2 regions of the Actinomadura graeca genome follow, and region 1 is predicted to be linked to the other one. Evidence: predicted binding sites of a transcription regulator. Region 1 holds the regulator's gene; the other holds the start of a gene.
The links. The regulator HrcA, encoded in region 1, represses chaperone genes, less so after heat shock. The targets are predictions, from matches to a motif close to TTGGCACTCTCNNNNNGAGAGTGCCAA.
Positions count from the first base shown of each region.

Region 2: a site for HrcA is predicted at 1,703-1,729, ahead of groES (co-chaperone GroES). Genes of this name have one in related genera too.

Region 1 is NZ_CP059572.1:7,348,434-7,351,842, reverse strand. Features, by position in the region: gene dnaJ (molecular chaperone DnaJ) at 151-1,293, opposite strand; gene hrcA (heat-inducible transcriptional repressor HrcA) at 1,294-2,307, opposite strand; gene AGRA3207_RS32680 (DUF3097 domain-containing protein) at 2,540-3,409, shown strand, end outside.
Region 2 is NZ_CP059572.1:5,554,023-5,557,431, forward strand. Features, by position in the region: gene AGRA3207_RS24810 (class I SAM-dependent methyltransferase) at 330-1,571, opposite strand; gene groES (co-chaperone GroES) at 1,854-2,162, shown strand; gene groL (chaperonin GroEL) at 2,249-3,409, shown strand, end outside.

The sequences.
Region 1 (3,409 bases):
CGGCGTGACCGTCAGGACGGCGGGCGACGGGGCCCGCCGGGCGGGTCGCGGTCAGGCGGGACGCGGTCAGCAGGCGGGTCACGGCCGGGCGGCTGGACTCGGCCGGGCGGCTGGACTCCGTCGGGCGGCTGGACTCGGTCGGGCGCATCCCTAGCCGGGGTGCTGGTTGAAGACGTCGCGGAGCCGTGAGAAGACGCTCCGCTGCCCCGGCGCGAACTTGCCGGGCGGGCGCTCCTCGCCGCGGAGCTTGGCCAGCCGCCGCAGCAGCTCCTCCTGCTCCTCGTCCAGCTTGCCGGGGGTCTCCACGTTCACGTGGATCATCAGGTCGCCGCGGCCGCTCTCGTTGAGGTGCCGGACGCCCCGCCCGTAGAGGGTGATGACCTGGCCGGACTGCGTGCCCGGCTTGATGTCGACGCCCTCGGCGGCGTCCAGGGTCTCGATGGTGACGTTCGTGCCGAGCGCGGCGGCCGTCATCGGGATCTCGACCGTGCAGTGCAGGTCGTCGCCCTCCCGCTCGTAGATCGGGTGCGGCTTCTCCACGATCTCCAGGAACAGGTCGCCGGGCGGGCCGCCGCCCGGCCCGACCTCGCCCTCGCCGGCGAGCTGGATGTGGATGCCGTTCTCGACGCCCGCCGGGATCTTGACCTTGACGGTGCGGCGGGTGCGGACCCGGCCGTCACCGGAGCACTCGGCGCACGGGTTGCGGATCACCGAGCCGAAGCCGCCGCACGCCGGGCACGGGCGGGCCGTCATCACCTGGCCGAGGAACGAGCGCTGCACCTGCTGCACCTCGCCGCGCCCGTGGCACGTCTCGCACGTCTCGGGGTGGGTGCCGGGCGCGCAGCCCGAGCCCTCGCAGCTCGTGCAGGCGACCGCCGTGTCGATGGACAGCTCGCGGGTCGTGCCGAACGCCGTCTCGGACAGGTCGAGCTCGACCCGCAGCGTGGCGTTGCGGCCGCGCCTGGCGCGGGAGCGGGGACCCCGCGAGGCGGCGGTGCCGAAGAAGGCGTCCATGATGTCGCTGAACGGGAACCCGGCGCCGCCGAACCCTCCGGCGCCCCCACCGGCCCCGCCTGCCGCGAACGGGTCCGCGCCGAGGTCGTACATCTCGCGCTTCTTCGGGTCGGAGAGCACCTCGTACGCCTGGGTGATCTCCTTGAACTTCTCCTGGGTCTCCGGATCGGGGTTGACGTCCGGGTGGAGCTCGCGCGCGAGCCGGCGGTAGGCCTTCTTGACCTCGTCGGCGCTGGCGTCCCGGCGGACGCCCAGGGTCGCGTAGTAGTCGTTGGCCACTTACGACCCCGCCAGGATCTGTCCCACGTAGCGTGCCACTGCCCGTACCGCTCCCATCGTGCCGGGGTAATCCATGCGTGTCGGCCCGAGCACTCCCAGCCGGGCCAGTGTGAGGTCGCCCACGCCGTAGTCGGCGGCGACGACCGAGGTCGACCGGAGCCCCTCGTCGGGGTTCTCGGTGCCGATCCGCACCGTAAGAGTAGAGGAATCGCCGGTCTCGCCGAGCAGCCTCATGAGGACCACCTGCTCCTCCAGCGCGACCAGCACGTCCCGCAGGCTCTGCGAGAAGTCCACGGCCGCGAGGTTCGCCGCGCCCGCGAAGACGATCTTCTCCTCATGCTTGTCGACGAGCGTCTCCAGCAGCACCGACAGGACGGCCGCGGCGACCGGCCGGTCGTCGGCGCCGACCTTGTCGGGCAGGTCCGCGACGGCGGTCGGCACGTCGCCGAGGCCGAGCCCGTCCAGGCACGTGTTCAGCAACGCCCGCAGGTGGCCGATCGATTCCTCGGACACCACGCCGACGGTCTCGATGACCCGCTGCTCCACCCGCCCCGTGTTGGTGATCAGCACGAGCAGCAGCCGGCCCTCGGCGACCGGGACCAGCTCCACGTGCCGCACCGACGAGCGGGTCAGCGACGGGTACTGCACCACCGCGACCTGACGGGTGAGCTGCGCCAGCAGGCGGACCGTCCGGCCGACGACGTCGTCGAGGTCGTAGGCGCCGGACAGGAACGTCTCGATCGCGCGGCGCTCGGCGACCGACAGCGGCTTGATCGTGGACAGCCGGTCGACGAACAGGCGGTAGCCCTTGTCGGTGGGCACGCGGCCCGCGCTGGTGTGCGGCTGGGCGATGTACCCCTGCTCCTCCAGCACGGCCATGTCGTTGCGGATGGTGGCCGGGGACACACCGAGGTTGTGACGGTCGGCCAGGGCCTTGGAACCCACCGGCTCATTGGTGGAGACGTAGTCCTCGACTATGGCGCGCAGGACCGCGAGTTTCCGGTCGTCCAGCACGTGGTCACCTCCTTCATCCCCTGCCACGGGCCCCCATAGGTCCGGGCCACCGGCCGCCGCCGCTGGCACTCCGTACTCCCGAGTGCCAAGTGTACGGCCAGCGGGCGCGGTTCTGGAGTGCCCGCGGCCCGCACACCGTCCCGGCGCGCTGACGGGTCGACCGGCGGGAAGCGCCGGGGGCGCGCTTCCGGACGGCTGCGCGATCTTATCCTTACGGTTAATGTGCGGAGCTGTGCGGAGCAAGAAGTACGGAAACGACGTGCTGTCCGGCGATTGGCGGCGGCCCCGCAAGGGCCGGATACCCGAGATCGCGGCCGAACCCGGCCTTGTGGCGGAGGATCCCGACAGCGGCTTCTGCGGCGCCGTGGTCGGCTGCGACAAGTTCGGCGTCACCCTGGAGGACCGGTTCGGCAAGAGGCGGGTGTTCCCCCTCACGAAGGCCGGGTTCCTGATCGACGGGAAGCCGGTCACGCTGGTCCGGCCGGACGCCATGCCGGGGGGCGGCGCCGCGGCGGGCACCGCGGGGGACGCCGCCGACGGCGGCCCTGCCAAGGGTGCCACTGCCGAGGGCGCAAGCGGTAAGGGCACAAGCGGGAGAGGACCGGCCCGGTCGGCGTCCGGTTCGATCGCGGTCCAGGGGCTGCGCGCCCGGGTCGCCAAGGAGAGCCGCATCTACGTGGAAGGCATCCACGACGCCGAGCTGGTGGAGAAGATCTGGGGCCACGACCTGCGCGTCGAGGGCGTCGTCGTGGAGTATCTGGAGGGCGTGGACGACCTGCCCGCCATCGTCGAGGAGTTCGGCCCGGACGAGGGGCGGCGGCTCGGCGTCCTCGTCGACCACCTCGTGGAGGGTTCCAAGGAGAGCCGGATCGCCGCGCGGGTCACGTCCCCGCATGTGCTCGTCACCGGCCACCCCTTCATCGACATCTGGGAGGCGGTGAAGCCGTCGGCCGTCGGAATCCGCGCCTGGCCCCGGATCCCGCGCGGCGTACCCTGGAAGGAGGGGGTCCTCGCCGAGCTCGGTTGGAGGGAGGACGTGCGTGCGGGCTGGAAGCGGATTCTCCGCTCCGTGAACACCTACACCGACCTCGAACCCGCCCTT
Region 2 (3,409 bases), 1.8 Mb from region 1:
TCCGGAGGTGAATTCGGGACCGTTTTCGGACGCGTCACGGACCCGGTTGCTGAACCTGCCTTGGTGTTTCTTCGCCTGAGGATCTCGACGCGCCGATTCCCGTGGCCCGTCGTGCTCTTGCCGGTGACGAGCATTCCCTGGCCAACGCAATGCCGGAAAGCGCCGATGATTTGCGCTGCCATGGCGCGTCCCCCGGGGCCCCTTGGCATTGCCCGTCCGGGCGGAAGATCTTTGGCCCGATTAGCGGCGCCGGGCCGCGCCCGGGCGGGTCTTCGGGGTAGCGGCGCGGCCGCCAGGGGCCCTCGGGCGGCCCGCCGGGGACGGGACGGTCAGCGGGGCACCGGCGCCGCCAGCAGCGCCACCGGATCGCGTCCCACCCTGGTCACCACCAGCGTCAGCGCGGCCCCGCCACGCCCGGCGCGCCGTCCGCCGAAACCGAGGTCGCGCCGCAGCCGGTCCACGTCGACCGCCGAACCGCGCTTCTTGACGGTCAGCACGCCCACCCCGCGGCGGCGCAGCTCGGCCCGCAGCCGCTTCACAGAGAACGGAAGCACGTCCTCGATCTCGTACGCGGACGCGAACGGGGTCGGGTGCAGGGCGTCGGAGGTGACGTAGGCGATCCGGGGGTCGGCCAGGCCGCCGCCGACCAGCTCCGCGACCTCGGCGACGAGGTGCGCGCGGATCACCGCGCCGTCGGGCTCGTAGAGGTAGCGGCCCCACGGGCGCACGTCGGGATCGTCCAGCCCGCGCGGCGTCAGCGTCCACCCTCCGTGAGGGTCCTCGTCCCTCGGCCGGTCCGCGTCGTCGGGCGGGAGGAGGGTGGCGCGGCGGCCGACGTCGCCCGCGAGACGGCCCAGCCAGATGGCGGCCTCCTTCACGTCCCCGGCCACCGACACCCACTCCGCCTCGGCGCCGTCCGGGACGGCCTCGTGCGGGATGCCGGGCGCCACCTTGACGCAGGCCGCGGGGACCCGTCCGGCCAGGTCCAGGACGGTGTCCAGCGGCGGCTCGTAGGAGCGGGGGTCGAAGACGCGCCCCCGCGCGGTGCGGCGCCCCGGATCCGCGAAGACGGCCGCATGCCCGGCGGGGTCCTCTTCGGTCGCGTCACCCACCCGGACCGACGCGAGACCGTCCAGCCCGAGTGCCGTGACGTTGGCCTGCGCCACCTCAGCGGTCAGCGGGTCGATCTCCACGCCGACCCCTGGGAGCCCGGCGCGCGCGCGTGCGACCAGATCCGCGCCGACCCCGCATCCCAGTTCCAGGGTTTCACCGGACAGCGAACACTCGGCGAACCGGCGCGCGCGATGCGCCGCCACGCTCGCGCGCGTGGACTGTTCCAGCCCGGCCTGCGTGAAGTACATGCGGCGGGCGTCCGGTCCGAACTTGGCCACCGCCCGGTCGCGGAGCCGCACCTGGGTCAGGGCCGCCGCCACCAGCGCCGGGTCGTGCCGTTCGCGCAGGCGGGACGCCGTGGCGAGCAGCCCGCCCTCGCTCACGTCCGCGGCGGCGGCCTCGTCCAGGACGGCCTGTCCGGCAGGGGTCAGCAGGCCCCGGAACGACGCGATGTCCATACGCTGGAAGTTATCGGCCGGTGAACGGCGCGCGACCAGGCACGGCGGCCCGTCCCGCGAGGAGGATCCCCGGCGGAGGGGGAGGTCGTGTCCGTGTTGACGGGCCTCCGGGCACGGCATAGTCTCCATGACTGGCACTCTCCTTGCGAGAGTGCCAAACACAGCGACAAAGGTCGGTCTGGCACCCGCGACGACAGGCCGGTCCAGGGTCGCCTCTTCTGTCACATGTGCCGGTCGGTCAGCCATGGCCGGCCGAGGACCAATCGAAGGGGAGGTCAGATCGTGACGACCGCCACCAAGGTTGTTCTCAAGCCGCTCGAGGACCGCATCGTCGTCCAGCCGCTTGAGGCCGAGACCACCACCGCGTCGGGCCTGGTGATCCCGGACACCGCCAAGGAGAAGCCCCAGGAGGGCACCGTCCTTGCCGTTGGCCCGGGCCGCGTCGACGACAAGGGCGAGCGCGTCCCCGTCGACGTCAAGGTCGGCGAGGTCGTGCTCTACAGCAAGTACGGCGGCACCGAGGTCAAGTACAACAACGAGGACTACCTCGTCCTCTCGGCCCGCGACGTGCTCGCGGTCATCGAGAAGTAATCACCGAGACGTGATGCCCCCGCCCCGGCAGGCGCCGCCCTTCGGCGGGGCTGCCGGGGCGGATCGCGTGAAAGAGGAGTATCCGCATGGCGAAGATCCTGGAGTTCGAGGAGGACGCTCGCCGGGCTCTTGAGCGCGGCGTCAACGCTCTCGCGGACGCCGTCAAGGTGACGATCGGCCCGCGCGGCCGCAACGTCGTCATCGACAAGAAGTTCGGCGCGCCGACGATCACCAACGACGGCGTCACCATCGCCCGCGAGGTGGAGCTGGAGGACCCCTACGAGAACCTCGGGGCCCAGCTCGCCAAGGAAGTGGCGACCAAGACCAACGACATCGCGGGCGACGGCACCACCACGGCGACCGTCCTCGCGCAGGCGCTGGTCCGCGAGGGCACCCGCAACGTGGCCGCCGGCGCCTCGCCGCTCGGCCTCAAGCGCGGTATCGACGCGGCCGCCCAGTACGTGTCCGACCAGCTCCTCAAGTCGGCCCGCGAGGTCGAGGAGAAGGGGGACATCGCGCACGTCGCGACCATCTCCGCGCAGGACGCGCAGATCGGCGAGCTGATCGCCGAGGCGTTCGAGAAGGTCGGCAAGGACGGTGTCATCACCGTCGAGGAGGCCCACACCATGGGCCTGGAGCTGGAGTTCACCGAGGGCCTCCAGTTCGACAAGGGCTACCTGTCGCCGCACATGGTGACCGACCCCGAGCGCATGGAGGCCGTCCTGGAGGACGCCTACGTGCTCATCGTGGACGGCAAGATCTCCAACGTGCAGGAGTTCCTGCCGCTGGCCGAGAAGGTCGCCCAGACCAAGAAGCCGCTGCTGGTGGTGGCCGAGGACGTCGAGGGCGAGGCCCTGGCGCTGCTGGTCGCCAACAAGATCCGCGGCACGTTCACCTCCGTCGCCGTCAAGGCGCCGGGGTTCGGCGACCGCCGCAAGGCGATGCTGGGCGACATGGCCACCCTGACCGGCGGCCAGGTCGTCAGCGAGGCCATCGGCCTCAAGCTGGACTCCATCGGCCTGGAGGACCTCGGCCGCGCCCGCCGGATCACCGTCACCAAGGACGCCACCACCATCGTCGACGGTGAGGGCGCCGCGGACGACATCACGGCGCGGATCAACCAGATCAAGGTCGAGATCGACAACTCCGACTCCGACTGGGACCGCGAGAAGCTCCAGGAGCGGCTGGCCAAGCTGGCCGGCGGCGTCTGCGTGCTGCGCGTCGGCGCCGCCACCGAGGTGGAGCTG